Regions from separate parts of the Colwellia sp. M166 genome, predicted to be linked through region 2. Evidence: predicted binding sites of a transcription regulator. Region 2 holds the regulator's gene; the other holds the start of a gene.

Region 1 (16,321 bases), 1.1 Mb from region 2:
AAACAAACATCCGCGAATCATCTTGTTTAACATCAATAATCGATTGGTTAGTCGCTACAGTCTCTCCTTCTGCGAAGGCATTAGGCTGAGAAACATTTTCAAGTTCATTAATTGTTACCGTAATACCACCATGGGTAATTGCCGCCGGCAGTAAACGAACATCAGCACCGATAACAATAGTGCCAGTACGAGAGTTAACAATAATTTTTGCTGCCGGAGAGCCGGGTTCAAACTCTAGATTTTCTAAGGTTGATAAAAAGCTAACACGATCTGCAGCATCTCTCGGTGCTGTCACTTTCACCGATGCAGCATCAATGGCACGTGCAGATCCGGCAATCAAATTGTTAATGGTATCTGACAGGCGCTTTGCCGTGGTAAAGTCGGCATTATGTAAATTAAAAGTAATATGGTCACCAGAAGTAAATGGCGACAATACTTCCCGTTCCACCATAGCGCCATTAGCGATCCGACCAACCGTTGGCGTATTAGCAATTACTTTTGAGCCATCTAATCCTTCTGCACCTAAACCACTGACAATTAAACTACCTTGGGCAACGGCATAAGCATTACCATCAAGCCCCATTAATATCGTTTGGATTAAGGTACCACCACGTAAACTTTGTGCACTGCCCATAGAAGAAACCGTCACATCAATTTTTTGTCCTGGTTTTGAAAACGCGGGCAATTCTGCATGGACAGCAACGGCGGCAACATTTTTAATTTTAGGCTTTAAGTTTGCCGGCATTTGGATACCAAAATTACTCAGCATGGTTTTAAAGCTTTGCTCAGTGAAAGGACTTTGCTCACCCGTGCCCGGTAAACCCACCACTAAACCGTAGCCAATTAACTGGTTACTGCGAACACCAGCAACATCCGCTAAATCTTTAATACGTTGTGCATTTACTTCTGGCATAACGGCTAAAGTCATTAAACATAAAAAGCTATATAAGTATTTTTTCATCATATTATTCCGCTAAAGAGGCCACCATGAACTACTGAAAAATTTAGATAACCAGCCTTGTTCTTGTACATCGGCAAAGGTACCAGTACCCGCATATTGAATGCGTGCATTTGCCACTTTGCTTGAGGTGACGGTATTTTCTGAACTAATATCTTGTGAGCGTACAATACCGGTTAAACGAATATATTCGTCACCATTATTTAATGACATCCACTTCTCACCACGGATCATCAAGTTACCATTAGGTAGTACTCTTAAAACATGAACAGAAATATTGCCCGACAAACTATTACCTTGGTTAGCCTTTGAGTCACCTGAAAAGTCTGACGATTGGTCGTAGCCAAATTGCAGTGCTTTATTTTTAAAATTCAGTGTGTCACCACCAAAACCAGTAACGGGGCTAAGCGTGGCACTATTTTCTTTCGTTAATTCAGTTTTAGCATTTTTTTGCGCTTGAGTACTTTCACTTAAAATGACGGAGATAATATCGCCGACGCGATGAGCTTTAGAGTCTGAATAAATGTTATTAATGTAATTTACTTTAAATAGCGAGCCCGTAGGCACTAAAGGTTCATCTTCCATTTCAGGTAAAATTGGCGCAAAATCAGGATCATTGGGTAATGTTTTAGCTTGTTCGACACTCGCACAGCCAGTGAACAGCATAGTAACAATGCTCAAAGTAACGAGGGTCGATATTAGCGAAGATTGTTGGCCTTTCATGATATGCTCCTCAATCTTATAATTGTTGATTGATATAGCTAAGCATTTGATCGACAGCTGAAATAACTTTTGAATTCATTTCATACACCCGCTGACTTTCAATTAAGTTAACTAGCTCTTCAGTGGTATTCACATTCGACGTTTCTAGCGCTCCTTGCACTATCATGCCATAACCTTCTAGCCCTGGTACGCCCTCTTGTGGCGCACCACTGACTGCGGTCTCAACATATAAGTTCTGCCCTATTGGCTGCAAACCTGTCGGGTTAACAAAGTTGATGGTATTTATTTGTCCAACAACAGCGGGCTCTGCTTGCCCCTGTAAGGTCACAGAAACTTCACCATCTTGAGAAACAATAATGCTTAAAGCGTCTTCTGGTATGGTTATTTGTGGCTGCATCAAATAGCCAGCACCTGGCGTTACTATATTGCCTTCGTCGTCCATGGTAAATTGACCATTACGGGAATAAGCAGATGAACCATCAGGCATTAAAATTTCAAACATGCCTTCACCTTGAATCATCAAATCCAAGGCATTATCAGTATTAAGCATGTCACCTTGCGTATGAATTTTTTGCGTTGCCACCACTTTAGTACCAGCACCGAGCATTAAGCCCGATGGCATTTCAGTATCTTGTGCTGAGCGCCCACCAGGCTGGTTAATTGTTTGATAAAGTAAATCTTCAAATACCGCACGACTTTTCTTAAAGCCAACGGTACTCGCATTGGCTAAATTGTTAGAAATAACCGCAATCTCTTTCGTTTGCGCATCTAAGCCTGTTTTACTGATCCATAATGCTGGGTTCATATATCACCTCGAAATAATTTATTTAGAACGCACGTAATAATGAAGATGCACTTGAATCAATTTCTTCTGCGGTTTTCATCATTTTTAGCTGCATTTCAAATTGTCGCTGCAGCGCGATCATATCAGTCATCTCACCGATAGGATTGACATTACTTGACTCTAAAGCACCACTTGCCACTTGTACCGAGACATCAGCCGGTTCAATATTGCCATCTTTACGACGAAATAAGCCGTCGTTACCTTTCTCTAAAAAGCGATTATCTGGGTTAACAAACTTAATACGTCCAACTTCTTCTTGTACTGAACTTGGCGCTCCTTCTGGCTGTACCATAATGGTGCCATCAGCAGAAATATTAATATTATTAACCGGTAATGGTAAAAAGATAGGACCATTTTCACCGATAACTAAGTCACCACTTGACGTTTCAAGGGCACCATTATCACTTAACTTTAACTGACCATTACGAGTGAAAGCTTCACTACCATCTTCAGTCTGCACGGTTAACCAACCCTGACCTTGAATCGCAATATCCAGATCGCGTCCAGTTGTAAGTAAAGCGCCACTGTCAAAATTTTGGCCTGCTCGCTCGGTCATAGAGAACACCCGAGTAGGTAAGCCTTCACCAAAAGCTTGCATTGCTCTAGCATTCGCTAGATCAGCCTTAAAGCCAGTAGTTTTGGCGTTAGCGAGGTTATTAGCATTCACTGATAAGGCTTGCATGTTTTGCTTGGCACCGCTCATAGCGATATAAAGCATCTTATCCATAATGAACTTCCCCAATAAAATAAGTCATAGTTGAACTACTGCAAGTACGATGCCAAAAAAATCAAGCAGAAAAATTAACCGTATGATGAACAGTGGGCGAGATAATAAAATTAAAAAAAAACCAGATATCTCTGGTTGAGAATCTGGTTTTTTAGTGGTTATTCGTCAATTAAATTAACGAATTTGTAAAATAGTCTGGTTCAACTGATTATCAACCTCTAACGCCCTAGAGTTAGCCTGGAAGTTACGTTGAGCTGAAATTAAATCAATCAACTCTGTAGTTAAGTTAACATTAGATTGCTCTAAGGCCGATGAGTTGATGGTACCAAAGGTACCCGATCCGCCTTCGCCTGCAAGTGCTTCCCCTGAAGTGATACTCTCTTTCCAGCCGGTACTGCCCACTTGTGTTAAACCTTGCTCATTAGCAAAATTTACCATAGCAATACGTGATAATGGCTCTGAGGTACCATTACTGTATGTTGCCCGCACTAAACCATCAGTACCGATATCAATGCCAGTTAATCGACCAACCGCTAAACCATCTTGTTGTAATGATGTTACTTCAAAATTAGAAGCAAATTGTGTTGGTTCATTAGGGTTTGGTGCTAGGGGATCTAAATTGAAATTTATTTTTACCACTTGATCTGGATCTGCGCCGTTAGGTAAGTGATCGGTAAATGCTACGGTTCTAATACCACCATTACTTGGAGATGGAGATTGACTAATAAAGTCACCCGAAGAATTGTAAGTTAATCTAGCTCCTTTTACTCCGCCCGGTGCTAAACCACCACTACCAGTACCACCTTCAGGTGTTGTCGCAGCAATAGCATTAGCATGCGCTGTTTTTGCTGCATTTAAGGTTGCTAAATCAGCGGAAGTCGGTGAGACTATTGCATCATAAGTTGTTTGAGCGTTAGTGGCATTTGTTCTTGCTGTTGCTTCATTAGCATCAGCCGTAGCTTGAACAGCTGGATCATCGTCTAAGTCAATTACTTTACCGTCAACTGCGGCGAACATCATCCACTGATTAGGCGCGGTTGTTGGGTCATCTTTCACAAAGTAATAAGTCATAATATGACTATCGCCTAAAGAATCAAAAATCGTAATAGAGGTCGAGTGGTTAAAAGTTAATGGATCTGTTGGATCAAAATTATCAGGAGCACTAGATATATAGGAATCTCCCGCCGGTAAGTTCATCCGAATATCAACCTCTGAAGACTCCTGAGGCGCACCAGAAGCCGTTGGAATACGAATCGGTTCCGCAGTACTTAAACTTACTGAAGCAGACGTACCATCAGGGTTAACCGGAAAGCCTAATAAATGGCCACCTTGTGAGTTAACAATAAAGTTATCTTGATTTAATTTAAATTGCCCTGCTCGGGTATAAGAAGTTTCCAAGCTACCAAGCTCAGGCACTGTAGCAAAGAAACCATTACCGGTAATCGCTAAATCTAAGGAGTTGTTAGTAAACTGAATACTACCTTGAGAAAATTGTTGAGCAACATCAGCCGTCAAAACACCGTCACCGACTTTGGTTTTGCCTGATGATAATAAAGACGCAGCATAAACATCTACAAACTCTGCGCGCGACTCTTTAAAGCCAGTTGTGTTTACGTTTGCAATGTTATTGGATGTAACATCCAAATCTTTTTGAGCAGCGTTTAGACCGCTTAATGCGACATTAAATGACATAGTTCACCTCGTAAAAAATTCTGTTAATTTAACCTTGTGTTACTTCAATAACATCCGATAGTTTCATCGAACTGCCACCATTAAGATTTAATAATATGCTGCCACCGGCACCTGCTAGAGTGACGCTATCGACTTTTCGATAGGTCATGGCTTGTAATTCATTCGCTTCACCGTCAACCAGTCCGGCAACTCGAAAACGATAAGCACCTTCAGGTGCTGGTTTACCGTCAGCGCCTTGTCCATCCCAAGTAAAAGTGAAGTCTCCTGCCTTAACACTACCGACAGGAACGGTTTGTATAATTTCTCCGGCAACGTTCTCAACATAAATATTAACGTTTGATGCCGGTTTATCAGTAACGAGCTTGCCTTTGACTTCCTCACCTTCCTCCATACCAAAAACATTATCATCAACTAAAACACTTCGCCCAACTAAAGACGATGCTTGTAATGCTTGGCTAGACGACATAGAAGCGGCAAAGTTAGTGAATTGATCATTTAAATTTGACACGCCATCGGTGGTCGAAAATGCTGTCATTTGAGAGATCATTTCGTTATTTTCAACCGGCTTAGTCGGGTCTTGATTCGAAAGCTCTTGGGTGAGTAACGCGAAAAAATCTTCTTGCGTTAGCATGCCGCGATTTGCATCCGCTTCAGGAGTTGGTGTTTCTTGCTGCCAACGAATATTGTCTAATGGATTAGAACCCGATACAGTTTCCATATTAAATTCCTATATAGCCTTAGCGTTGACCAAGTGTTAGTGTTTTAGTCAGCATGCTTTTTGCCGACTCCGCTATTTGCACATTAGTTTGATATGAGCGTGAAGCCGAAATCATATTGGTCATTTCTTCAATAACATTAACATTCGGCTTATAAATATAACCGTCACCATCTGCCATTGGATGATCCGGCGCATATTCAACATTAAGTGGCTTGTCACTTTCAACAACACCTAAAACCTGAACACCTACCGACTCATTTTGTCCGCCGGCAGCTTTTTGCATCTCCGCGGCAAAAACTGGGTGGCGTGCACGATAGGTTTTATCGACACTGCTGCTAACACTATCGGCGTTAGCTATATTACTGGCCGTTGTGTTTAAGCGCACTGATTGCGCGCTCATTCCCGAACCAGAAACAGAAAATACATTAAATAGGCTCATTATTACTGCCCTCCAGTGATGGCTTTTCGCAAGCCCTTAATACTACCGTTTAGAAATTGTAGGCTTGCTTGGTATTCCATAGAGTTTTTTAGATACAAGTTTCGTTCCACTTGTACATCTACATTATTACCGTCACCAGTATCAGGTTGATCAGATTGTCTAAAGCCAACGCCATTGTTCAGCTCCATACGGACATCGAAATGTTTTTCATTGGTACGAGTCATACCGGTTTGTTGTTTGGAACTTGCTTGCGCTAGTGCAGCTTTGAAGTCCATTCCTCGAGCTTTATAGCCTGGCGTATCGGCATTAGCAATGTTACTGGCAATAAGCTCTGCGCGCTGAGCACGTATTTGCAAACCTTGTGGATAAATACCAAATGCTTTTTCAAAACTAATAGCCATAAAAAAATACCTCCAAGTGAATGAAGGTATTTATTCAAGATTTATGCCAGAGGTATTAGGTGGATGTTATTTTTTTTGGTAAACAATGCCAGGATTGCAGCGGATCATATTAAAATCTTGGCTAATTCCGGCCAGAGATTCCGAAGCGCCCAGAAATAAATAGCGATCGTTATTTAGTGTACCGTGAATTTGGGAAATAATTTGTTTCTTAATCTCAGGAGAGAAGTAAATCAAGACGTTACGGCAAAATACCAAATCAAAACGTCCCATTAAACTGTAACTGTTCAGTAAGTTTAATTGTCGGAAACTGACCATTTTTTTGATAACATCTTTGACTTTTAACATGCCATTATCACCCGCTTCGAAAAACTTTTTTTTGCGCTCTAAAGATAAGCCTCTTGATAACGATAAACTGTCATAATGCGCATATTTGCAATGCTCCAACATAGTATTAGAGATATCAGTGCCAATAATTTGAACACCAGCAGCAAATGCGCCAGGATTACTTTGTTGATACTCATAAATTGCCATAGCAATTGAATAAGGCTCCTGCCCTGAAGAACTTGCCGCTGACCAAATTTTTAATGGTGTTCGCTGGCCCTTAAACTCAGGTAGTAAACGCTTTTTCAACAGCTCAAATGGATACTCATCGCGAAACCATAGTGTTTCATTTGTTGTCATGGCATCAATAACTGCCGCTCGTAATTGCCGCTTAACCGGATTAAGCGTTTGCGCAACTAAATCAGATAATGATGGCACATCAAATTTTATCATCAATGGCGCTAAACGACTTTTCACCAAATACTGCTTACTTTCACCTAAAACAATGCCGCATTGTTGCTCTAGAAAAGTTCTAAACTGATGATAACTCTTATCATCAAGTTGCTTAGTTAACACTAGCTATAATCCACCTTATTTAATTAACGTAACAAATATTAAGAAACTTCATCATGCTTTAGCCACTTCTTAACGGCCGTAGCCAGCTCATCAGGATGAAATTTAGGAATAAAATCTTCTGCACCCACTTTCTCTACCATGGCATTATTAAATACACCACTTAAAGAAGTGTGTAAAATTACCGGGATATCTTTCATCCGTTCATCTTGCTTAATCTCTGCCGTCAGGGTGTAGCCATCCATTTCAGGCATTTCAATATCAGAAATTAACAAGGCAACTTTTTCAGTGATGCTATTTTGACAGCCCTCAGCAATATCTTGTAACTGATTCAGTGCATCTTGACCATTTTTAGCTAACAACATATTCAGACCTAGTGGCTCAAGTGCTCGCTTAACTTGATTTCGAGCAACTGTTGAGTCATCTGCGATCATAATAACGCGGTCACCAATATCTTCACCAACAGTGACATCGGCAACACCTTCACTTAATTCCGTTGAAATAGGGCTAATTTCATTAAGAATTTTTTCCACATCCAGGATCGATACCATTTCATTGTCAATCTCAGTAACGGCGGTAAGGTAACTTGATTTACCGGCTCCTTCTGGCGGTGGCATAATATCTTTCCAGCTTAAGGTAACAATGCGTTCGACACCCGAAACAAGGAACCCTTGCACGCTACGATTGTACTCCGCAATAATAACGAAGCTACTTTCTGTTTGTACAATTTCAGGACCCCCTGTAGCTTTACTTAAATCAATAACAGAAATAGTTTGACCACGAATATGGGCCACACCCTTAATGAATTTATCTTGTTTGGGTAACGATGTCAGCCGAGGGCAAGGCATAACTTCACGTACTTTAAAGACGTTTATGCCAAAGCGCTGTCTACCAACAAGCTTAAATAGTAGCAACTCCAATCGATTTTGACCGACTAATTGCGTACGCTGATTAACTGAATCTAATATACCTGCCATAAAAACCTCTTTAGCTATGCCAATGAAAATATAACAAAGGCACAATTCTTGATTGTATTCCCAATTAAGCAATAACGTAAATGTTTTGACGTTATTTATGTTAAATTGTATTCAGTAAGCATAGACGAGTATTTTTATTTCCCTAGCAGCCAGATCAAAAAATTATGAGTAAATTAAAGATTTTAATAACGTTTACCGTTATTTACTTAGCGGTACTTAATCCGAGTACAGCCATGACATTCGATCGCGATTATCTTTATAATTTCATCAAATCTTATGTTGAAAGCAATGTGAGCATACCTGCCCAGGGAAAACTAAACGTTGAAGTATCTCCAATAGATCCAAGAATTTCATTACAGCCTTGCTTATCGCCATTATCGGCAAATATACCTGAAAAACATAACGGTAGAAACGTAAATGTTAAAATTGTTTGCCCAGACGAGGAACCTTGGCAACTATTTATTCCTGTAAAGATCCAAACTATCGTGCCGATATTGGTAACTCGGATGCGGATAGCTAAAGGTACCTTACTCGATAACTCTAATATTGAAGTTATTTTTAAAGATAGCGGCCAGATACGCGGGACTGTATTAACTGATCCGAAAATCGTTACTGGTGCCAGGACTAAGCGAAACTTATCTCAAGGCAGTGCTATCACCAATAGAAACACCTGCTTTGTTTGTAAAGGACAACCGGTAAACATCATCGCAAAATCAGCTAGTTTTGAAATTAAATCCTTTGGTATTGCACTTAAAGATGGTAGTTTAGGTGAGCTAATTCCTGTTGAAAATAAGAAATCTGGTCGTGTGGTTCAAGGACAAGTTAGCGCTATTAACCAAGTAGTAATTAATCTATAATATTTGCTTAAGTTTCCCGCTGTTTTGCCGATATAAGGTTAGAAACCAATTACTGTTGTAAATAGGACATGATAATGGCTATAAATATCAATAACTTGAATAACGTCAATCAAGTAAAGCAAAAATTTGAACAACAAGTGCAAACAAAACAGCAAGTCACGCAAAATACTGAGACTTCACAACAAGCTAAATTTGCAACTCGTGATTCAGTATCAATTACTCCACAAGCAAAGCAGATGAATGAGCTACAAAAAAAAGCAACAGATTCTTCGCCAGCACTTAATCAGAAAAAAATTGATGAGCTAAAAAGTGCTATTACTTCGGGTGATTATAAAATTAACCCAGAAAAACTAGCGGCAAGTATCGCCAGTTTTGAATTTGAACTCGGCTAACTTGCCGCTATCGCTATAGTGGAGTAAATACATGTCTGAAAAAATAACGCCACAACAATTAGTTTCTCAGCAATTGTCACAATTGACGCAATTAGAGGCATTATTAAGCACGGAAAAAGAAATACTCCAGCAACAAAACCCCGACGCACTGATCAAGATCACCGCAGATAAAAACACCTTACTTTTAGCAATACAAACTGTTGATAATGCTATTGGCCAAAGTTTTGAATTTAAGCAAGAAAAGTTAGCGGGTAACTTTAGTAACGAATTAGCGGAAATTAAGGCTAGCTTAGAGCGCAGTAAAAAACAAAACCAAGTTAATGGTTTAATTATTCACCAATCTCAAATAGCTGTTGAAAGAATGAAAACTTCGTTACTAGTCAATCATAATAAATCATCAATGACCTATGATAATAAAGGGAAAACCTCAGGCGGTCTCAGCAGTTTAGGCATAAAAGCTTAACTTAAGTGTTAAGGCATATCATTGTTTTCCACCGGTAACATAACGATACACCGTTCATCCTGAATATCGTCACTCTATGTCATCCATAGCACTATGACATACCGTTCATCCTGAACATCGTCACTCTATGCCATCCATGGCACTATGACATACCGTTCATCCTGAACATCGTCACTCTATGCCATCCATGGCACTATGACATACCGTTCATCCTGAACATAAAAAAACCAGCAACAGCTGGTTTTATTAGTCACATAATAATTAGCTTAGTAATATGAAATTTTCTTGATCTCTTGGCGGTTTGAAGACGCACTATAGATATCATAAACATCTTTAAAGTCCAAGCTCAACTCGGTAGTGTAACTATCACCTACTGGATAGCTTTTAACCACTTTTGCACCACGAATTATCCCTTGTACCGTTGCCTTTAATTGCTGATTATCGATAAGTAAATTAGACATGGTGGTTTTACCATCAATACTTTGGCCATAAACCTGTTCTGCTAATTCAGCATAGGCAGCAATTTTTGAAGCGTTTATCGCCATCAACATACGTTGAGTTTTATGCTCAGATTTTTGCAGGCTAATTGGCGCTTGGCCTATCGCCGTTAATACCGGAAAACTTTCAGGCTTAACCGTTTGCCACTCAACATGTTTATCAAATACTGAAGAACATGCACTTAACACTATAGTACTGAATAAAACCCCAATACAATTAGATAAAATCTTCATTTTCAATACTCTTATGGGTAATACTATTGCTGTATTTCAATAGCACGAGCGTCATCAACTAACATCGCACTATCACGTAAAATCATACCATCTTTCATTTTAACATTTTCATGATGATTGAAGTCATCGCCAACAACCCAGGCAGGGATAAAAGATTGTGCAGTAGCAACCACAACCCGAGATTGCATACCAATCATACGGGCATTAACTAAAATACCTTCCTCTTGTTGCATCATAGTGCCAGTAACGACATAGTCAATTATCTGACGCTCAGGAAGTTCTTTCCAATCACGGCTAAAAACATAATCACCATCTGCCGTTACTCGAATGTGTCCGGTGGTTTTAAAGTCAATAACAACTAGGCCATGACGTTGCATTTCATGAACAAAGCTTTCAGAAAGTTGATTACCTAACCAATTGGTTGATTCTAAATTTTTTAAATCAACAAATGACGCAATCGCGATAGGCGTTTTAGGGCTCACAAACGAGCTACTTTCCAACATTTGATAAGCAAGTCCCTTTACTACGTCATTAATGGCATGACGAGGTAACTTAAAACTATCAATTTCTTGCTTGTCATCATAAGAAGAGCGATAGAAATCATCATTAGATCCTGTAGAGCAAGACATCACTACCGGTATTAGTATTGCTATAAGCCAATTTTTCATTGAGCTCCCCTCAATTAGTGCAAATATCATAAAGTCATATGGAAATACTAAAGCAGGATTCACGCCAACATTCACCCTGTAATTCTATTTTATCCGCCCACTATTCAGCCCTAAAATAAAGCAACTAACTTTTATCGTGTTAAATATACGTTTGAATAACTAACCTTGCTTCACTTTCATACTGGTAACCGTGTTATGCATATCTAGGTCAATTGCTCACCTCAACAACTCGAGTTAACAACGCTTTGGCTATATTGATAATACACTTGCTTTATTAGCAGAGCTTATAAAATCATTGCTTTATTTGCTGTAATCCTGAGCCTAGGGTAACAAACACCTCAATGATGAAATTTAGGGTTGGGCAAGGCATTTCTACAATTCAATAGCGAGTTATTAGGCGTAAATAGCATGGTTGCGTAAAGTAGCTTAACTCGAACTGGGGTTACTTAATAAGTAGGCACAGAAACTGCATATTTGAAAATATAGATCGAACCTATTTTAAAAAGAGATATTTATGCGCTTAAGTTTATTATGCCTTTGCTTTGCGATATATAGCGGCTCAAGTTTTGGACAATGGTATGAGTCACAAGGCGTAGCGGCTATAAAAAATGACGATAATAAAACAGCAAAACACCAAGCTATACAAAACGCATTAAAAAAAGCCCTATTAGTAGCAGGCGCATCAGTGTCAAGTGTTCGTCAGGTAGTGAACGGTTTATTGACTCAAGACGAAATTAACATTCGAGCCAGTGGTAGTGTTAATTCTTTAGAATTAATCAGCGAGAATTACAGTGATAATCTTGTGACGGTTACCATACGTGCAGATATTTTCTCACAAGAAAAAAAGTGTTTTGCTGCGGATTACAAGAAATCAATGTTATTAACCCGTAGTAATATACTGCACCGTGAACAAGCGAATGTCGGTAGCATTTACTCTCTTGATAAAGTATTAGTTGATCAGCTTGCCAAAAAAATACAACGCCAAGGTATCTATTTAGATACAAAATTAGCCTTGAAATCTAAAACAGAATTTTCACGCCTAAATCAAAGCCTACAAATACAAAACTTAAAAAACTTAACCATGTCATTAGCGAATATGACCAACAGTCAATATGTTTTATTCTCAGAGATTCAAGACCTTTCTATAGCCAACGATGAAAATAATAATTGGCAGTTTTGGCAAAAAAACATTTATCAACGTCAATTTAACATTGCACTTTATGTTCATGATGGCACAACCGGCGAGCGAATTTTAAATAAACACTATCAAAGCTCAGCACCTTGGGGCTTTGATAAACGCGCACAAGTTGATGTAACAAGTCAAAATTTTTGGCAAAGCGAATATGGCAAAAAAATTAATATGACATTAGACAGTATCGTTAGTGACATTGATGAGAATATGATGTGTCAACCAACCCAAGGCAGGATTGTGCAGGTTCAAGGGAATTCTCTAACACTTAATTTAGGGAAAAGGCACGGTGTAAAAGTTGGTGACGAATTTTCACTGCTACATTTAAATAATTTTATCAGTGATGACAAGCGTACTTATCCTAGTTTACATATCAGTCCTTACAAAATCATTATCAATTCTGTTAGCCAAGACAGCGCACACGCAACGACAACAGAGCAACATATATTAGATAATATCCAAATTAACGACTTAGCGGTTAGGTACTAAAGCTATTTGCCATAAGTATTATAATTAGCTTTATTTAAATAAGATAAACATCATTAACACTATATCAGTACGACGCTGCCAATAAAAGATCATCAAACTAAGGCACAGGATGATCTTTTATATTGATTTTTTACAGATAGTTTATAAAATAGCGCCGGTGTGTATTAGTCCTCATAGTTTAACAGGATAAAACTGCGGCCTCCTAAGCCGCTGCTCCAGGTTCGAGTCCTGGTGAGGACGCCAGCAAATAAAATAAAGTCACCCCGCTACTTTCATAAAGCGATAAAAAACCCCGCAATTGCGAGGTTTTTATTTAATAGCGAACTATTTAACTAGCTCTGTGCTTGTTTGCTCTATTACAACATCCTTGTCGTCTGCTGATGAGCCGCTGCTCAACAGGGCTGACACTGCTAATATCGCTACTGCTAATATTACTGTAGTCAGCTTAATTCCGCGTGACGACGACCTGTTCATTACTCAATCCTATGTCAGGTTATATCTTTTTATTATTATTTGTACATACAACCAATTCACCCTATAGGATCTTCATTTTTATTTCAATAGCTTACTTGCAATTTAATGCTTAATTTAAAGTTTAATCATCATTAGCATATTCACAGGCTAAAAAAGCAATAATATTCCAGTAAAATTACAGAAATGTGCAGAGTTAAGCTTAAGTTAAAAATAATCACAGAAAAGTGTCAATTAAATTTGCAGTACAGGGGTACTCTAGGCGAAAATAAGCGCAATTTATATCCTATCAAACTTTACAATAATTGGAGCAATTATGCCGTCGCGTCAACAACTGGCCAATGCAATTCGAGCTTTAAGCATGGATGCCGTGCAAAAAGCTAAATCAGGACACCCTGGAGCCCCAATGGGCATGGCAGATATCGCTGAAGTTTTATGGCGTGATTTTCTAAAGCATAACCCAACTGATCCAAATTGGGCCGATCGTGACCGCTTTATTTTGTCTAATGGTCACGGTTCAATGTTGATTTACTCACTATTGCATTTAACCGGTTATGATTTACCGATCAGTGAATTGAAAAATTTCCGCCAGCTGCACTCTAAAACACCAGGTCATCCTGAGTACGGTTACACCCCTGGCGTAGAAACTACCACAGGTCCGCTAGGTGCTGGCGTGTCAAATGCTGTTGGTATGGCGATTGCTGAAAAAACCTTAGCGGCACAATTTAACCGTGAAGGTCATAACATTGTTGATCACAATACCTATGTATTTTTAGGTGATGGTTGCTTAATGGAAGGCATTTCTCATGAAGCCTGTTCATTAGCCGGTACCTTAGGGTTAGGTAAATTAGTCGCTTTTTGGGACGACAACGGTATTTCAATTGATGGCCATGTTGAAGGCTGGTTTACTGATGATACGCCTGCACGTTTTGCTGCTTACGGTTGGCATGTAGTCAGCGTTGACGGTCATGATCCAGAAGCTATCGCTGCCGCTATCGTTGAAGCTAAGTCAGTGACTGACAAACCTTCAATGATTTGTTGTAAAACCATTATTGGTTTTGGTTCTCCAAACAAAGAAGGCACGCACGATTGTCATGGCGCACCTTTAGGCGATGATGAAATTGCAGCGACACGTGAAAAATTAAATTGGCCACATGCACCTTTTGAAATTCCAGCAGACATTTATGCAGATTGGGATCAAAAAGAAAAAGGCACTGCAGAGCAAACCAGCTGGAATGATAAATTTGCCGCTTACCAAGCAGCACATCCTGAATTAGCCGCTGAATATGAGCGTCGTGTTATTAAAGGTGATTTACCAGCAGAATTTGAAGATAAAGCTAATGCCTATATTTTAGCATGCCAAGAAAAAGCTGAAAATGTTGCCTCACGTAAAGCATCACAAAATACCATTGAAGTATTTGGTGCGATGTTACCTGAATTATTAGGTGGCTCAGCTGATTTAGCCGGTTCAAACTTAACCCTTTGGTCTGGTTCAAAAGGTATTCAAGAAGATGCCGCAGGTAACTATATTTTCTACGGTGTACGTGAGTTTGGTATGAGCGGTATCATGAACGGTATTTCGTTACATGGCGGCTTTATTAACTACGGCGCGACGTTCATGATGTTTATGGAATATGCACGTAACGCAGTACGTATGTCAGCATTAATGGGTATTCAAAACGTTTTTGTTTATACCCATGATTCAATTGGCCAAGGTGAAGATGGTCCAACACATCAGCCAATTGAGCAATTAACCAACCTGCGTACTACCCCGAACATGGTGACATGGCGTCCAGCAGATGCAACTGAATCTGCCGTATCATGGAAAAATGCTATTGAACGCCAAAATGCGCCAACATCGCTAATTTTCTCTCGTCAGGGTTTACCTGCTTTAAGCCGTACTAGCGCACAAGTTGCAGATATTGCAAAAGGTGGTTACATCTTAAAAGATAGTGTTGGTACACCAGCCGTTATTCTCATTGCGACAGGCTCGGAAGTGTCATTGGCACTAAAAGCAGCTGAAGCATTAGGTGATAGTGTGCGTGTTGTATCTATGCCATCAACCAATATTTTTGATGCTCAAGATAGCGAATACAAAGAGTCAGTATTACCTTCATCAGTGACTCAACGTGTTGCTATTGAAGCTGCTCATACTGATTTTTGGTATAAGTATGTTGGCTTGAACGGCAAAGTTGTCGGCATGACGACTTTTGGTGAGTCAGCACCAGGTAACGTATTACTTGAGTACTTTGGTTTTACTGTTGAAAACATTGTAAAAACAGTCAATAGCCTTTAAGTCTTAATAAAATAATCATGAAGTTGTAGCCAGTTAAGTATTACTTAACTGGCTATTAAATGATTAATAAAATCACCACTCATGTCGAGTACATTTCGCTTAACTCACATTAAATCCGCACTGTATTCAACATAGAGCGCTATAAATCAGAAATATATGTCAATTAATATTGCAATAAACGGCTTTGGTAGGATCGGCAGAAATGTGGTTCGTGCACTTTATGAAAATGGCAGAACCAACGAATTCAACTTAGTCGCCATTAATGAACTTGCCGAACCAGAAGGTATAGCTCACTTATTAAAATATGACTCTACACATGGCCGCTTTTCATTTGCGGTGCAACAAAGTGGCGCTAAATTATTTATTGCTGGTGACGAGATAGCACTCAGTCA
Region 2 (16,321 bases):
CAAGCGATTGCTTTAGCTGAGCGTAATCAACTTGAGCTTGTTATCAAGCCGGTATTGCCTCTATTGATGCGTGGTGCATCGATTCCTGTGGTTAAACAAAAATATATTTACTTAGATTCGATACGGGAGGCTAAAAAACTAGGCATTGAGTTTACCGGTTTTGTCGATCCTTTAGGTGATGGTGTCTTTAATGCTTACCGTTTCTTCGCTTGGGCTGAGCAACAAGGCAAAGCAACTGAGTATATGCTAGCGTGTTTTCGAGCAATTTATGTTGACGGTATTGAGTTAGCTGATGCTGTTAATGTTGATAAGATAATGAAAAATTTAGCTTTAAATGTCGATGATGCTCGTGCTTTTCAGCAAACGCATGATTGGCAGCAATGGGCTGATGTCAATCAAGTGGCGTTGAATAAGTTAAACCTTTGGGGTGTACCTTGTTTTACTTACGGTACATGCAGTTATTGGGGGCAAGATCGTATTCCATTATTGGAAAAAGAAATAAAATCATTACTATCAAATTGTTAGATTAAAATATCAATATACGTATAGACGTCTATTGACTGTGCTTAGATTTAAATGTTTTAATATTGTCGTCCCTTATTCCAGTGAGATTGATGGTAAAAAATTAATCAAACGATGAAAGGGCCAGAAGAGGAGCGTTAACCAGGTAGTTATTGTGAAGAGATCAAACTCTAATGAGCAATAATAAGGGGGTATAACGCCGAGGTAGTGGTATTTTTGATGGTACCAATATCGGTTGTTAAAGCTTGATTGTTAACTAAGAAACAATGGAGTATTAGGTTGAATCCTTGCAACTGTCACCTTACTAGGTGGAGAGCTTCTGGCCTTTGTAAAGGCCAAATTTCGTTCTTGAAATTTAGCCTGTGCAAGCGCCTAAAAGTTCTCCGAACACAAGAGTTCGAGAGCAATGAATCAAAAAGAATCTTTAGAATATAATTCCCTTACAGAGCAACCTTTGGTCTGGACTGCTTTGATCACGCCATTATTTGCTGATGGTGCAATTGATTATGCCAGTTTAAAACACTTAGCGTTACAGCAAAATAAGGCAAAAAATGGCATTTTGTTATTGGGTAGCACGGGAGAAGGTATAGCGTTATCCGCTGAAGAGCGTTTAACAATTGTTGAATATGTTAGCGCCATGTCATTAGACGTGCCATTGATGGTTGCGGTAGGAGGCTATAACCTCAATGAACAGAGTGCTTGGATAGAACAATGTAACCAATTACCGATCAGTGCTTATTTACTGACTAGCCCTATTTACGCCAAGCCAGGTCCGAAGGGGCAAGCTGCATGGTTTAAGGCGTTACTTGATAGCGCTAAACTGCCTTGTATGTTGTATAACGTGCCGTCAAGAACGGGCGGCGAGATTGCCCTTAGTGCTTTGCAGCAAGTGCAAAGTCATGAAAATTGCTGGGCATTAAAAGAAGCCAGTGGTGATCTCAATAAACTGTTAGCGTACCGTCAACATTGCCCTAATGTTGAGCTATATAGTGGCGAAGATGCCATGATGCCGTATCTCGCGGCGGCAGATGTTAAAGGCTTAGTGTCGGTTTGTGCCAACGTTTGGCCTGAAGCAACCCGTAGATATGTCGAGTTAGCTTTAGCTAAAAATCATGCCGGTCTCTTTCCGCTCTGGCATCAAGCAATCTCGGCATTATTTCAAGTGACGAGTCCAATTGCAGTAAAAGTTTTACTCGCTGAATTGAACGTTATTAGCTCAGCGACGCTACGTTTGCCACTTTGCCAAGACGAGCTTGCAGAAGATCATGGCTTACAAGCTATTGACCAAAGAATTCAACAATGGCTGCTTAGCCAGACTATAAATACTGTATCCCAGATGGATCGCTCTGATAGCGATACTGCGTTACATTCCCCTTTAGAAGAAACTAACTTACGAGAACTAACTTCATGACTTGGCAGCAAACATTAACAGATTTAGAAACCGGTAAAACTCGAGCAGCAGTACAAGATAGCAATGGCCACTGGCAAGTTAACACTGAAGTTAAACACGCTATTTTAGCGGCATTTAAAGCTGGAGAAAATATTGAGTTTGAAGGCGCTTATCGTGGTTTTGTTGATAAACATAATTTACCTGCGCGTGAATTTACCGTTAGTGATCAGGTAAGAATGGTGCCGGGTGGCTCATCGGTTCGTCGTGGTGCTTATGTCGCACCAGGTGTGATTATTATGCCACCCGCTTATATTAATGTTGGTGCATTTGTTGACAGCGGTACTATGGTTGATAGTCATGCATTGATAGGTTCGTGTGCACAAATTGGTAAGAATGTGCATGTTTCTGCGGCGGTACAAATTGGTGGTGTGCTTGAGCCTATCGGTGCAAGCCCAGTGATTATTGAAGATAATGCTTTTTTGAGCGCTGGGGTGATTATTGTGGAAGGGATTGTGGTGAAAAAAGGTGCGGTTCTAGCACCGGGGGTTTCTTTATCAGCATCAGTACCTGTATATGATTGCGTTAATAACTTAATGTTAGCCAAAGGTGCTGATATTCCTGAAAATGCCGTGGTTGTGCCCGGTACACGCCCTGTTGCCGGTGCTTGGGCTGAGCAACACGGGCTTAATATGGCTTGTGCGTTAATTGTTAAATACCGTGATGAAAAAAGTAATGCCGCCTTAGAGCTTGAATCAGTACTGCGTTAGGAATAAGAATGACTGAAATGTTAAATGATAAGGCTAGGCCTAGTTGGCTTAGCGCTAGCTTAATGGCATCACTGAATAAGCACCGTGATTTAATGCCGCCTAGCGATGATATAGCAGAAGATGAAGCGGGTTTTTTTCTTTATGATTTAGATTCTCTTAAGCAACATTTATCGCTGCTCATGCAACAAGATGTTATTAAGCTTTGGTTTGCTGTTAAGGCAAACCCTTTGTCGCGAGTAATACAAACCTTAGCGCAGCAAGGCTTTAATTTTGATGTTGCTAGCCAAGGCGAATTGAGCCAAGTATTAGCGCAAGATATTGCTGCAGATCGCATCTTAAATACAGGCCCAGCAAAGTCAAAATCTCAGATGAAAGCTTTTTTACGCCAAGGTGTACGCACTTTCGTGGTTGAAAGTTTAAACCAACTACAATGGCTAAACCAAGCAGCTAATGAACTCTCTTGTCGACCACAAGTGCTATTAAGAGTGCAATTGCAATGGCAAGAGGGTGAAAAAAACCCCTTAGGTGGTAATGAAGTTACGGCTTTTGGCTTATCTTGTGATGAATGGCAAACAATCAAGGTAGCTGATTTTTCAGCATTGAATATCAATGGTTTACATATTTTTCAATGGGGAAATATGCTCAGCAATGCACGTATGTTTGAGTTGTGGTCGCAAATGGTTACGCCACTATTAACCTTAGCTGAAAATTTGGGCATGAACTTAGAAGTATTAGATTTAGGCGGGGGCTTAGGTGTTGACTATTTACAAACAGAGCAAGGTTTGAGTTGGCCGACAATTATTAATGACTTAGCAATAATAAAAGCGCGTGCTGGTGTCAGTGAACTTTGGTTAGAGTTAGGTCGTTATGCCGTTGCTGAAATGGGCTATTACCTAACTTCTGTGGTCGATCGTAAGCAGAATTTTCAGCAACAACAATTAGTACTAGCAGGGGGGATTAATCATTTATTACGCCCTGCGATTACGGAACAGCCATTTCCAGTTGCTATGCTCAGAGAGTCTACAGCAAGCCCGCGTTATTTTGATTTGCATGGTCCACTTTGTACCAGTTTAGATAAATTGGGCACACTAGCAATAGCTGATGATGTCGGTGTTGGTGATCAGCTAGTCTTTGGTTTGGCTGGCGCCTATGGTTTTACTGAAAGTATGCCGTTCTTTCTTTGCCATCAAGTGGCTGCCGAATACGTTTTACAGCGCGGAAAAATTGAGCAGGTGCGGACAGCAGAGCCAGCGTCATGGTATTTACGCTGATCGGGCTGAACAGCTAGAATAAGGTTATTTATGAATGTAATTAGTAAAGAAGTTATGCACGTCGGTGAAATGGCCAGTGGCGCGGCGCTAACGGTGCCGGTTTATCGGATCAAGGGTAAAGAGCAGGGGCCAGATGTTTATATTCAAGCCAATATGCACGGCGCAGAAGTACAGGGCAATGCGGTTATTTTTCAACTCTTAGAGCAGTTAAAAACACTTGAACTTAACAGCAGTATTACATTAGTGCCTTATGCAAACCCTGTTGCATGTAACCATAAAAATGGTGAGTACACTTTAGGGCGTTTTGATCCCATCACTGGTGTTAACTGGAATCGAATGTACTATTTTGCTGCTGATATCATTGAACCTTTTGCACAAGCCTATTTGAGCCACTCAGCTATTGAAATAGAGCGTGCCTTTAAAGCTTTACTGTTGGAGCAGATTGAGCAAAAACTTAATCATAATATTTATGGCCTGACTACTGGGCAGCGTATTGCTTTTCAATTACAGCAATTAGCCCATCAAGCTGATATTGTTTTAGACCTACATACCGGTCCTATTTCGAGCAAACATTTATATTGTCCCGAATATGCGAAGGAAAGTGCCAAGTACTTTGATATTCCACATACCTTGTTAATTCCTAACAGTTTTGATGGCGCGTTAGATGAAGCAACTTTTTGTCCTTGGTGGCAGCTAAAGCTTGCGTTTGCTCAGTTAGGGCGTGATTTTTCGATAACGAAAGCGGATGAAAATTATGCGCAAGATTTAATTATTAAAGAAAGCTTTACTGTTGAATTAGGCTCACAAGAACAAATAGATTTAGATGTTGCCCATGAAGATGCACAAGGTATTTTAAGTTATTTACAATATCAAGGCGTGATAAAGAGTAACGATTTTCACCCTAAAAGCATGATCCGATATAGCTGCATGCTAGCCGATTACAAAGCATTATATTCACCAATGGGTGGCATGGTAGATTATTTAGCTGAATTTGGTCAACCATTAGCGGCAGGAGAGCCTTTAGCTCGAATTCTTCGAATGGATAATTACGGTGATGGCGATCCATTACACTACATTAGCTTAGATCATCCCGTGATTCCTATTTTGCACTTTGCGTCAGCGAGCGTTAATCAAGGCACTGAACTTTATAAAGTGTTTAGTCAGTACAGTATTTTATAACTGCGGGTATTATCGCGCAAAGAGAAATAAAAACGCCTTGTAAATCAAGGCGTTTTTATTAAAGCTCAAATTGACTTTTAGTTAAAAAATCACATGCTCTTTTAAGTAGGCAAACAGGTCACGATAATGTTTACCCACCTTCTCTTCTTTATGCTCTTTTTTCGCCTGGCGCACTAATTGTCGAAGTTTCTGTCTTTCCATTGTTTCACACTGGGCTAGCAAGTCTTCGATGTTGTCATTACCTTGGGTGATAAGTTCATCACGAATTTTTTCTAATTTATCAAACTTCGCTGATTCTTGTTGATGCTTATTAGCCATAACATCCATTGCTTGTTTAATCGGCTCAAGATCAGTTTCAGCTAGTATTTTAGCAATGTGGCGCACATGGCGACGTAATGCTTCGTGCTTGTTGGCAATTTTATCTGCTAGCACCATTGAAGCTTTAAGCTCATCAGTCAGTGGTAATTTACTGCGTTGATGCTTCGACATTTTGACGATGACAAGGCCAAAGTCTTGCAGTCGATGCATTTCTCGTTTTATTTCCGATTTACTCAGTAATTCTTCTTCTAATTCATCGATATCGTTGGCAGACTGGGGCATAATGTTAAGTAATAAAGTGATTGTTACCTGTAGTATACAACAAAGCTGTACCAGCAAAAACATTCCTGTTGTTTGTATCGATAAAATGTGAGAAATAATTTACCCATGAGCGATTCTGATAGTATTCAAATGCAAATAGAGCATGTAAAAACACGTGTTAATGACGCCATGACACTGGCAAAGTCACTGGGCGCCGATGGTGCTGAAGTTGCTATGACCCGTACACAAGGTCTGAGTGTTAGTACTCGCCTAGGTGAAGTTGAAAATGTAGAATTTACCAGTGACGGTGCGCTAGGTATTACGGTTTACAAAGCCGGCAGAAAGGGTAGCGCCTCGACAGCTGATTTATCAGAAAAAGCATTAAAACAAGCGATTGAAGCTGCGGTCAATATTGCCAAATATACCTCGGTTGATGATTGCTCTGGCATGGCTGATAAAGCAATGTTAGCGATGTCGCCTCCAGATTTAGATTTATATCACCCGAAAGCGTTAACAACGGAGCAAGCAATAAGTATCGCTAAAAGCTGTGAAGACACAGCGCTTAGCTATGATAAGCGTATAACCAATTCAGACGGTGCGACACTCGCAAGTTATGAAGGGTTTAAAGTGTATGGTAACAGTCATGGCCAACTGGTTGGCTACCCAAGTACGCGGCATAATTTGAGTTGTGTGATGATCGCCAACGAAGGTGACGATATGCAGCGTGACTATGCTTATACTGTCAGCCGCGAATTTGACAAAATGGAAACTGCTCGCAAGATAGGTCAACAGGCCTCTATGGAAGCCTTGTCTCGTTTAGGTGCGCGCAAACTCGCCACGGCTAAAGTGCCAGTGATGTTTCGTGCCGATATTGCAAATAGCTTATTTGGGCATTTTATCGCCGCCATCAGTGGCGGCAATTTATACCGTAAATCTTCTTTTTTAATGGACTCAATTGGCAAACAAGTTTTTCCTGAGTTTTTGAATATTAGCGAACGTCCTCATATCAAAAAAGGCTTAGCGAGTAGCGCTTTTGATGCTGAAGGTGTCGCAACCATTGATCGTGAAATCATTACCGACGGTAAGTTAGCGACTTATCTGCTCACTAGTTATTCAGCACGTAAACTGGGTTTACAAACAACGGGTCATGCCGGCGGTATTCATAATTGGCAACTTGGTATGAAAGGCGCTGGTCAAGGTGGTGATTTTGATGCCATGTTAAAAACATTGGGTACGGGGTTGTTAGTGACTGAAATGATGGGCCAAGGGGTTAATGTAGTCACGGGCGATTATTCACGCGGTGCTGCAGGCTTCTGGGTCGAAAATGGCGAGATAGCTTATCCGGTTGATGAAATAACTATTGCTGGAAAGCTCCAAGATATTTTTACTGGTATTGTGGCAATAGGAGATGATATTGATATGCGTGGTAGTATTCATACCGGCTCAATTATCGTTAATGAAATGCAAGTGGCTGGCAGTTAAGTATTAAAGTTGGAAGTTAATAGCTATCAGCTTTTAGTTAAAAGCAAAAACCAGTCCTGAGCCGCTCCACTTGTTTTGACTGACAGCTTAAAACTGACGGCTGCTCTACCCTAGCAGTAACGTTGCGGTACCCAAGAAGGCGAATATTCCGACAACATCGGTAACGGTAGTGAGAATGACGCTACCGGCCAATGCTGGGTCTATATTCATCTTTTTCAATACTAAAGGAATCGTGACACCCGCTAGACCCGCAGCGGTCATATTCATTAACATGGCAAAGGCGATAATAGCGCCGAGCATTAAATTTTGCTGCCAAATAGCGACGACAGTGGCGATTAATACGGACCATATCAAACCGTTGAAAAAGCCAATGGCAAGCTCTTTATAGAGTAAAATACGTGAGTTACTCTCACCAACATGCCCTAAAGCCATACCGCGAATAACCAGTGTTAAGGTTTGATTACCGGCAACGCCGCCCATGCTAGGGACTAAAGAGTTTAATACCGCCAAAATGGCTAACTGATTTAAAATTCCTTCAAACATACTTGATACTGCAACAGCCATTAGGGCGGTAATTAAGTTTACCCCTAACCAAATAGAGCGTCGTTGAGTACTTTTTAATACCGGAGCAAAAGTATCGGCTTCGTCATCTAGACCCGCCATACTCATCATGGAATGTTCAGCCTCTTCACGAATAATATCAACAACATCATCTACGGTGATACGACCAAGCAAGCGTCCTTCTTCATCGATAACGGGAGCTGAAAACCAGTCATAACGCTCAAATAGTTGTGCAACGTCTTTCTCGTTCATATCAGCGGTAATTGCTTGGATGTCTTCATCAATCAGGTTGGAAATGATGGTTTCAGCTTTTGCAGTTACAATCGCTGATAATGATACGGCTCCGATGAAATGATCTTCGCGGTCAACAACATAAAATGAGTCGGTTGCTTCAGGCAACTCGCCACGTAAGCGCAAATAGCGTAAAACCACATCTACCGTCACATCTGGACGAATAGATATGGTGTCGGTATTCATGATACCGCCGGCAGTATCCTCTTCATATGACAATGCGGCTTCAACACGGCTACGGTCTTGCCAGTCCATTGCGTTTAGCACTTCCTGATAAACGCTGTCAGGTAGTGTTCTGAATACTTCTGCTAAATCATCTACATCCATGCCTTCAGCAACGGCAGCTAACTTTTCTGGATGAATATTTTTTAGTATGCCTTTTCGAACTTCTTCGTTTAGCTCTTCAAGTACTTCACCATGATGATCAGCATCAATTAATTGCCATAGCGCCATACGACTCTTGGTTGGAGAAGACTCTAATAGTAAGGCGAGATCATAAGCAGGCATGTCTTGCAATAATTTGCGGACATAGACAAACATGCCACTATCGATGGCATCATTAACTTGCTGTAGGCGTTGATGACTGTAATCTTGCTCAGAAACTTCCGGCATATAGCTACCTTGTGCCGTTGTAAAAACGAAAACTGAAAATTATTAGTATGAAGGATAATTATTAAGGTGATGTTACGCTCAAAATTGATAATTATCAGTGTTGAGTTTACCGTAATTTATCACTTTTCGCAGCTTTTTTATTGACTTAAACACAGGTTGAGGAGCTTAGTGCTTGGCTTTATTTACTCAGTTTCATTAAATTTGTCACTAAAAAGTTGGCAAATCTCTGCTAGCGCTCTTTCTGCATCTTCACCTGAGGCGACAACCTTAACGGTTTTTCCTTGGGCGCCGGCTAATAGCATTAAGCCCATAATGCTATTAGCGTCAGCACTATTATCAGCTAATTCAATTGTGACTTTCGCGGTAAATTTTTGGCTAAGCTGAGCAAGTTTTGAGGCCGCTCTGGCATGTAAGCCAAGTTTATTGATGATCAGTACTTCACGGCTAAATTGTACAGTCATCATAATTTATGTACTTTCAATGGGTAAGTCACGGTGACGAGATTGCACGTCTTTACGCTCTTTACGCATATTATTGGCTAATAATTCTGCAATATATACTGAGCGATGCTTACCGCCAGTACAGCCAATAGCGATGGTAATATAGCTACGATTATTACGTTCTAAATGCGGTAACCAAGTCATCATAAAGCTGTTAATTTGCCAAATAAACTTAGTCACTATCGCTTGGCTAGCAAGGAAATCTTGTACTGGCTTATCTAAGCCGGTATAGTCTTTTAGCTCTTTATCCCAAAATGGATTAGGTAAAAATCGGGCATCAAAAACATAGTCGGCATCTTGCGGCACACCATGTTTGAAACCAAATGATTCAAAGACCACCACCATAGAACCTGATGTTTTACCCAAAATACGTTCTCTGACTAAGTCGGCAAGTTGATGTGGTGATAGTTGACTGGTATTGATATATAAGTGTGCTCGACTAGCGATCGGTTCCAGCAGTTTTTTCTCTAAGGCAATAGCTTGGTCTAAAGCAATGTTTTGCTTAATCAATGGGTGTAAACGTCGAGTTTCACTAAATCGACGGATCAGGTCGCTATCATCTGCATCCAAATAGAGTAGGTTTAACTCGACAGCACTCGGCAGGTAATCAATAATTTCAGGCACATCGTTAGGATCTTTCGGTAAGTTGCGAACATCGATACTTACCGCAACATTTTCATAATCATTGATGACCGTATGGGTTAATGCCGGTAGTAAATTAACTGGAATATTGTCGACACAGTAATAGCCTAAATCTTCTAAAACACGCAGTGCGACACTTTTGCCGGAGCCAGATCGGCCACTTACAATAATTAATTTCATCCGTGCTTTAACTCGCTTGTTGGATTAACTGAAAAAGCTCTTGGTTAGTTTTACATTGACGTACCTGTTTGCAAAACTGTTTGTTACGAAAAATTGTCGCAATACTTTGAAGGGTGCACAGATGATTTTGGCATTCTTCTTCAGGTACAAACAAGGCAATAAAAATATCTACGGGACGATGATCAATAGCATCAAAATTAATCGCTTCTTCTATGGTGATAACCACAGCAATTGGCTGTGTGGCATCACTTAAGCGGCCATGAGGTATAGCAATGCCATTACCTATACCTGTTGAGCCCATTCGTTCACGTTTAACTAAGCTCTCTAATAGTTGAAAAGTGTCGTGATTTGCCAATTTTTCAGCAGCAAGACTACTTAAATATTCTAAAATACGTTTTTTACTTGCAGCCGGTACTGCACAAATAGTGCAGTCCGGAGTTAAGATATCTTGCAACTTCATAAACTTATAAGACCTAATGTGGTGCTACGCTAATGCTTGTTAATCTTGCCTTTGTACTTCAAGATTTGGCGATCTAGCTTATCAATTAAAGCATCAATTGATGCATACATATCATTGTTTTCTGCTTTAGCATGGACCTCAGTGCCACTTAAATGGACAGTGGATTCGGCAATTTGATTGAGCTTCTCGACTGTTAATACGACATGTACATTGTTGATGTGATCAAAATGACGTTCTAGCTTTTCAAATTTGCCATTAACATAATCACGTAATGAATCGGTAACGTCGACATGGTGTCCGGTAAGATTAATTTGCATATGCTGCTGTCCTCTTTTACGGGTGAGTAAGTTGGCCTAGAGTAGGCTTTTACGTTGATTTGATGGCGGTATAGAGAGCGATTCACGATATTTAGCAATGGTCCGCCTTGCGACTTTGATACCTTGCTCGGCTAAAATATCTGCCATTTTGCTATCACTTAAAGGTTTTGCAGGTATTTCAGCAGCAACAAGTTTTTTGATTAATTCACGAATTGCAGTCGATGAACACTCACCACCATTTTCAGTGCTAACATGACTTGAAAAGAAATATTTCAGCTCGAAAATCCCTCTAGGCGTGTGCATATACTTTTGCGTCGTCACCCGTGAGATTGTTGATTCATGCATATCAACAGCTTCGGCAATATCGTTTAATACCATCGGACGCATAGCTTCTGGACCATGTTCAAAAAATCCTTGCTGGCGTTGCACAATACAGTTTGACACTTTTAATAGCGTATCGTTTCTGCTCTCTAAGCTTTTGATAAACCATTTAGCTTCTTGTAAATTCGAGCGGATAAACTGACTATCAGTGGATGATTTCATGGTGCGAGACATCGCCGCATATTGCTGATTTACCGATAACTTAGGTGCAGTATCAGGGTTGAGCTCTACCGTCCAACGGCCGTTTTTCTTTTCAACAGAGACATCAGGAATGACATATTGTTCTTCGCTTTTTATCACGCTATCGCCTGGGCGAGGATCTAAAGATTGTATCAGGCGAATAACTTCGCGTAATTGATCTTCTTTTAAGCGTAATTTTCGCATTAACTGGCGGTAATCTCGATTGCCGAGTAATTCAATATATTCAGTTACGGCTAACTTACTTTCCGCTAACCAAGGGGTATCTTTAGCGAATTGATTAAGTTGAATCAGTAGGCATTCAGGAATTGAACGAGCAGCAACACCTACGGGGTCAAACATGTTAATGCGCTTTAGTACTACTTCAACTTCGTCAAGCTCAACATCTTCAATGCCGACACTTTCTAAGATATCTTCTGCTGAAACGGTTAAGTAACCTGCTTCATCAATGGCTTCAATAATGGCAATAGCAATGGTTTTATCGGTATCGCTAAAGGGCGTGAGTTCCATTTGCCAAATTAGGTGATCTTGTAATGAATCTTTTGTTTCACCTTGGTAGGTATAATCTTCTGATGCCGGTCCAACACCGCCACTACTTGCACCAGCACTAAAGTTGTCATCCCAAGTAGTATCACTATTAAGTTCTTCGGGAATATCGGTTTTGGCTAGGCCTTCTGAGGAGCTAATTTCATCGATCGTTGGTGCTGAATCTTCACTGCCATCTGAGGATGACATTGCTGTATCTTCACTAACACCAGCAGAAAAGGCTTCCTCTAAATGGTCAGGGGTACTTTCCGAGCTATTATCAGCAGTTTCATCAACTTCAAGCAAAGGATTACTTTCAAGTGCCTCTTGAATTTCTTGCTGTAGATCCAGAGTAGATAATTGCAACAGTTTGATCGCCTGCTGCAATTGCGGGGTCATCGTTAACTGTTGTCCGATACGGAGTTGCAGAGTAGGACGCATTTACGTTTTCTTTTCCCTGTTCAAAGACATTATTATTGTGCCGTTGTAGTTTGTTACTCACTATAGCGTGAATTGTTCACCAAGGTATACATCTCTTACATGCTGATTCGCAAGAATTTGATTAGCATCACCTTCAGCAATAAGTTCGCCATGACTAACAATATAGGCGTGCTCACAAACATCGAGTGTTTCTCGTACATTGTGGTCGGTGATCAAAATGCCAATACCACGTTCTTTTAAGTGTAGGATAATTTTTTTTATATCACCTACTGAAATAGGGTCAACACCTGCAAAGGGCTCATCAAGTAAGATAAATTTTGGTTCCGCTGCTAAAGCGCGTGCTATTTCAACGCGTCGGCGTTCACCACCCGATAAGCTCATGCCTAAGTTATCTTTGATATGGCTAATGTTGAACTCTTCTAGCAGATGTTCAAGTTTCTCTTCTCTTTCGATATCATTGAGAGTTTTGCGAGTTTGTAAAATGGCCATGATGTTGTCATAAACCGAAAGCTTACGAAAAATTGATGCTTCTTGAGGTAAGTAGCCGATACCTTTACGTGCGCGTTCGTGCATCGGTAATAAAGTTAAGTCTTCATCATTTAAAACAATGGAGCCGCTATCATTGTTGACTAAACCGACAATCATATAAAAAGAGGTCGTTTTGCCAGCACCGTTCGGTCCTAATAAGCCAACAATTTGTCCAGCAGAGACCTTCATACTGACGTTTTTAACTACTTTTCGGCCTTTATAGGCTTTTGCTAGACCGGTTGCGGATAATGTTGAAGTTGCCATCTACTCTTGTTTATCCTTTGATTTTTCTAGTTGCTCAGTTTTATTTTTAGGTTGTAAAACCGTCTCAACCTTGGCATTTTCTAAGCTTTCAGCATTGACATATTCAGTGTCAAAATTATAAGTAATTTTATTACCGCTCACTTCGCTGCCTTCTTGACGTAATAAGGCATTACCTGAAATGACGACAATATTCATCGCTGGTTCATAACGGATTTCGTTGGCTTGTAAGTTGATTGGACTACCATCTTGCAGGGTTTGCTCAAATGTTGCTGGTGAGCCTTTAGCAATATAAATTTTATTATCGTTTTCTTCTTGAGTGATGACCTGAACTAATTCAGCATGTATTTTAAGCGTGCCTTGAGAAATAATGACATTATCAATATAACTGAATATTTTGTTCTTCAGATCGGCTGCTTGGCGTGAAGAAGAAATTTTAATTTCTTGCTCAACATCAAACTTTTCAGCACTTGCTGCAGGGACTAATAAAAGTAGCGCCGCTAAGAAAGTTAATTTAGTTGTTAGTTTTTTTATAAATGGTTTGTACATGTTCGGTCAATGTCATCTGTGTTGTGTTTAAGTCTACAATTAATCCTGAGCCATACATAGTAAATCCTTTACCTAATATTAAGATAGTTTGCTCTGAGCTGATAATATTAGTTTTCAAGTCCATTTCTAAATTTTTTCCGTGTACTTCCTGTATCAAACTTTCTTCATCAGTGGCGATTAAACGTACGCGATTTTTTAATTTTACTCGGTTGTTACCATACAAGGTGCCTTCGTTGGCGGTAATTTGCCAAGTGGGTTTGTTGTTTTTTGGATATAAAGTGTATTGTGGATACTCAAAGTGTGTGACCTCTAATTGCGCATAATGTTCCATTCGTTGTGCTTCAACATTGTAAGCTAATGCGCCCGATGCTTTATAAATGTCACTGTTGAGATTCTCAGCAATAAATTCAGGGTTACTCGTGCTGTCGAGAATGTTGCTTGTTTCTTCTTGCACGCTATACCATTCAAGCAGTCCATAAGTCGAAACGGCTATGATAAATAAGATTATTGTCGCAAGATAAATTCGGCTCATATACTCGCGCCTGTAGCCGCCGCTAAGGTGTTTTGACTTTGCATTATTAGATCACAAGTTTCTCGTACGGCACCAAAACCCCCTCGGGTATAAGTAATATAGTGACAGAGTTTTAATATCGCAGGATGCGCGTCATTAACAGCAATACTTAAACCCACATAGTTAAGGCAGTCAAAATCTGGCATATCATCACCAATGTAAGCGACTTGCTCAGGTGTTAATTTTAATGCCGCCATCATGGCTTTTAATGCTGGGAGTTTATTTTCTTCACCTTGGACTATGTGTTTAACATTTAATGCACTCATGCGGGTCTGTACTATGTTAGATTTTCTGCCGGTGATCACGGCAACATCAACACCACTAGCACCTAAAGCTTTGATGCCATAGCCATCTTTAGTATGGAAAGCTTTTAATTCTTCGCCATTATTACCTAAATAAATACGGCCATCTGAAAAAACGCCATCAATATCGCAAACAAAGAGTTTAATCTTTTGTGCTTTATGCCAAACACTGGGTGTAACGTTTCCGTACAGGCTATCCAATTTATAGCACTCCAGATTTTAATAAGTCATGCATATTCATCGCACCAATCGGTTGATTATTGTCATTAACAATAATCAAGCCATTAATTTTTTTGTCTTCCATAATTTTTAGTGCTTCAGCAGCCAGCATATCTTGCTTCGCAACATAAGGATTCTTGGTCATAACACTGGTAATACTGTCTTGGTGAATATCAATTTTTGCATCTAAAATACGGCGTAAATCACCATCGGTAAATAGCCCCATCAGCTGACTATTGTCATCAATAATAGCTGTCATGCCTAAACCTTTCAGAGACATTTCAACTAAAGCATCTTTTATTTTAGCGCTTTTTGCTACGGTTGGTAGGCGCTCGTCTTTATGCATAATATCCGTTAAACGCAATAATAATCTTTTCCCTAAACTGCCACCAGGGTGAGATAAAGCAAAGTCATCGGCGGTAAAACCACGAGCATTTAATAGCGCAACCGCAAGGGCATCTCCCATCACTAAAGTTGCTGTGGTGCTAGAGGTTGGTGCTAACCCTAGAGGGCAAGCTTCTTGCGATACTTTGACGCAAACATGCGTGTCGGCAAGCTGTGCTAATGTTGAATCAGGGTTACCGGTCATGGCAATAAGCTTAGCCCCTAATCGCTTGATGACGGGAATAATAGCTAATACTTCGCCGGTTTCGCCAGAATTAGAGATAGTTAATACCACATCATCTATGGTGATCATGCCAAGATCGCCATGGCTTGCTTCACCAGGATGGACAAAAAATGATGGTGTACCTGTACTGGCCAGTGTTGCAGCAATTTTACCGCCAATGTGGCCAGATTTTCCCATACCAATTACGATGACCCGGCCTTGGCAGTTGAACATTAATTCACCAGCCTTAACGAAGTCGTCATCAATAAATTGTGTTAATTCAGCAATAGCCTGTTGCTCAATTTTAATGACGTTTTGTGCTAACTGCTTAAAGTTTTTCATTGCTATAGACCAATCATTAAGTTTTAAGTTGACTGAAAAGTAAAATTTGATAGCCGATAAATACTGCTAACAATAGTAAACCTTTCGCGCGTGTGATGCGAAATTTTCCGCTACGACTAAAACAAAGCAGAAAGAGTAAGAAAGTTGTTGCTAGCATATATGGAGCATCGCGAGAGGCCGCTGCTTGGTCAATATTACCAGGTGAAATTAAGCCCGCTAGCGATAGTACGGCAAGAATATTAAAGATATTTGAGCCAATAATATTTCCCAAAGCCAGATCGTCTTCTTTTTTAATAATACTCATAATACTGGCTGCTAGTTCAGGTAAACTAGTACCAACAGCAATGACGGTTAAACCTATGACCAAGTCACTAATACCAAAAGCTTTGGCAATAAAAATTGAAGAGTCGACAAGAAATGTTGCACTTAATGGCAAAAAGATAATGCCGAAAACTAACCAAATGACTGAACGTCGAGTACTGACGGCCTCCGGCACTTCTTGCTCGGCTTCTAAGACCATTTTATCGTCTATAGGGTTTTGTTTTGCCCGCTTTAAAGTAACGAACAGTAAGGTAGCAATATAAAGTACAAAACCGATGATCAGTATCAAGCCTTCATTAAAGCTAAAGTGGCTGTTGGCCAAC

Evidence for each region. Region 2 encodes sigma-54, which starts transcription at its own class of promoters, with help from an activator protein. Its sites were predicted from a motif close to GTTGGCACGNNNNTNGNNT; they were not measured.
Region 1: the regulator sigma-54 is predicted to act here: its motif matches at 8,409-8,427, upstream of flgA (flagellar basal body P-ring formation chaperone FlgA).

The regions. Positions count from the first base shown of each region.
Region 1 covers NZ_CP040755.1:1,783,823-1,800,143, forward strand. Annotated here, with positions in the region: gene FGD67_RS08080 (flagellar basal body P-ring protein FlgI) at 1-961, opposite strand, end outside; gene flgH (flagellar basal body L-ring protein FlgH) at 974-1,681, opposite strand; gene flgG (flagellar basal-body rod protein FlgG) at 1,698-2,486, opposite strand; gene flgF (flagellar basal-body rod protein FlgF) at 2,509-3,252, opposite strand; gene FGD67_RS08100 (flagellar hook protein FlgE) at 3,427-4,944, opposite strand; gene FGD67_RS08105 (flagellar hook assembly protein FlgD) at 4,973-5,662, opposite strand; gene flgC (flagellar basal body rod protein FlgC) at 5,682-6,101, opposite strand; gene flgB (flagellar basal body rod protein FlgB) at 6,104-6,502, opposite strand; gene FGD67_RS08120 (protein-glutamate O-methyltransferase CheR) at 6,569-7,399, opposite strand; gene FGD67_RS08125 (chemotaxis protein) at 7,438-8,373, opposite strand; gene flgA (flagellar basal body P-ring formation chaperone FlgA) at 8,538-9,230, shown strand; gene flgM (flagellar biosynthesis anti-sigma factor FlgM) at 9,305-9,622, shown strand; gene FGD67_RS08140 (flagellar protein FlgN) at 9,654-10,085, shown strand; gene FGD67_RS08145 (LPP20 family lipoprotein) at 10,352-10,816, opposite strand; gene FGD67_RS08150 (FlgO family outer membrane protein) at 10,840-11,484, opposite strand; gene FGD67_RS08155 (flagella assembly protein FlgT) at 11,999-13,162, shown strand; tRNA gene FGD67_RS08160 (tRNA-Arg) at 13,330-13,405, shown strand; gene tkt (transketolase) at 13,950-15,929, shown strand; gene epd (erythrose-4-phosphate dehydrogenase) at 16,086-16,321, shown strand, end outside.
Region 2 covers NZ_CP040755.1:2,872,177-2,888,497, forward strand. Annotated here, with positions in the region: gene FGD67_RS13045 (DsbA family protein) at 1-525, shown strand, start outside; lysine riboswitch at 642-849, shown strand; gene dapA (4-hydroxy-tetrahydrodipicolinate synthase) at 929-1,933, shown strand; gene FGD67_RS13055 (2,3,4,5-tetrahydropyridine-2,6-dicarboxylate N-succinyltransferase) at 1,930-2,679, shown strand; gene FGD67_RS13060 (PLP-dependent decarboxylase) at 2,772-3,950, shown strand; gene FGD67_RS13065 (succinylglutamate desuccinylase/aspartoacylase family protein) at 3,981-5,129, shown strand; gene yjgA (ribosome biogenesis factor YjgA) at 5,211-5,729, opposite strand; gene pmbA (metalloprotease PmbA) at 5,835-7,190, shown strand; gene mgtE (magnesium transporter) at 7,296-8,654, opposite strand; gene FGD67_RS13085 (HPr family phosphocarrier protein) at 8,837-9,118, opposite strand; gene rapZ (RNase adapter RapZ) at 9,122-9,976, opposite strand; gene ptsN (PTS IIA-like nitrogen regulatory protein PtsN) at 9,984-10,436, opposite strand; gene hpf (ribosome hibernation promoting factor) at 10,466-10,753, opposite strand; gene FGD67_RS13105 (RNA polymerase factor sigma-54) at 10,790-12,298, opposite strand; gene lptB (LPS export ABC transporter ATP-binding protein) at 12,359-13,090, opposite strand; gene lptA (lipopolysaccharide transport periplasmic protein LptA) at 13,091-13,636, opposite strand; gene lptC (LPS export ABC transporter periplasmic protein LptC) at 13,602-14,168, opposite strand; gene kdsC (3-deoxy-manno-octulosonate-8-phosphatase KdsC) at 14,165-14,710, opposite strand; gene FGD67_RS13130 (KpsF/GutQ family sugar-phosphate isomerase) at 14,712-15,677, opposite strand; gene FGD67_RS13135 (calcium/sodium antiporter) at 15,694-16,321, opposite strand, start outside.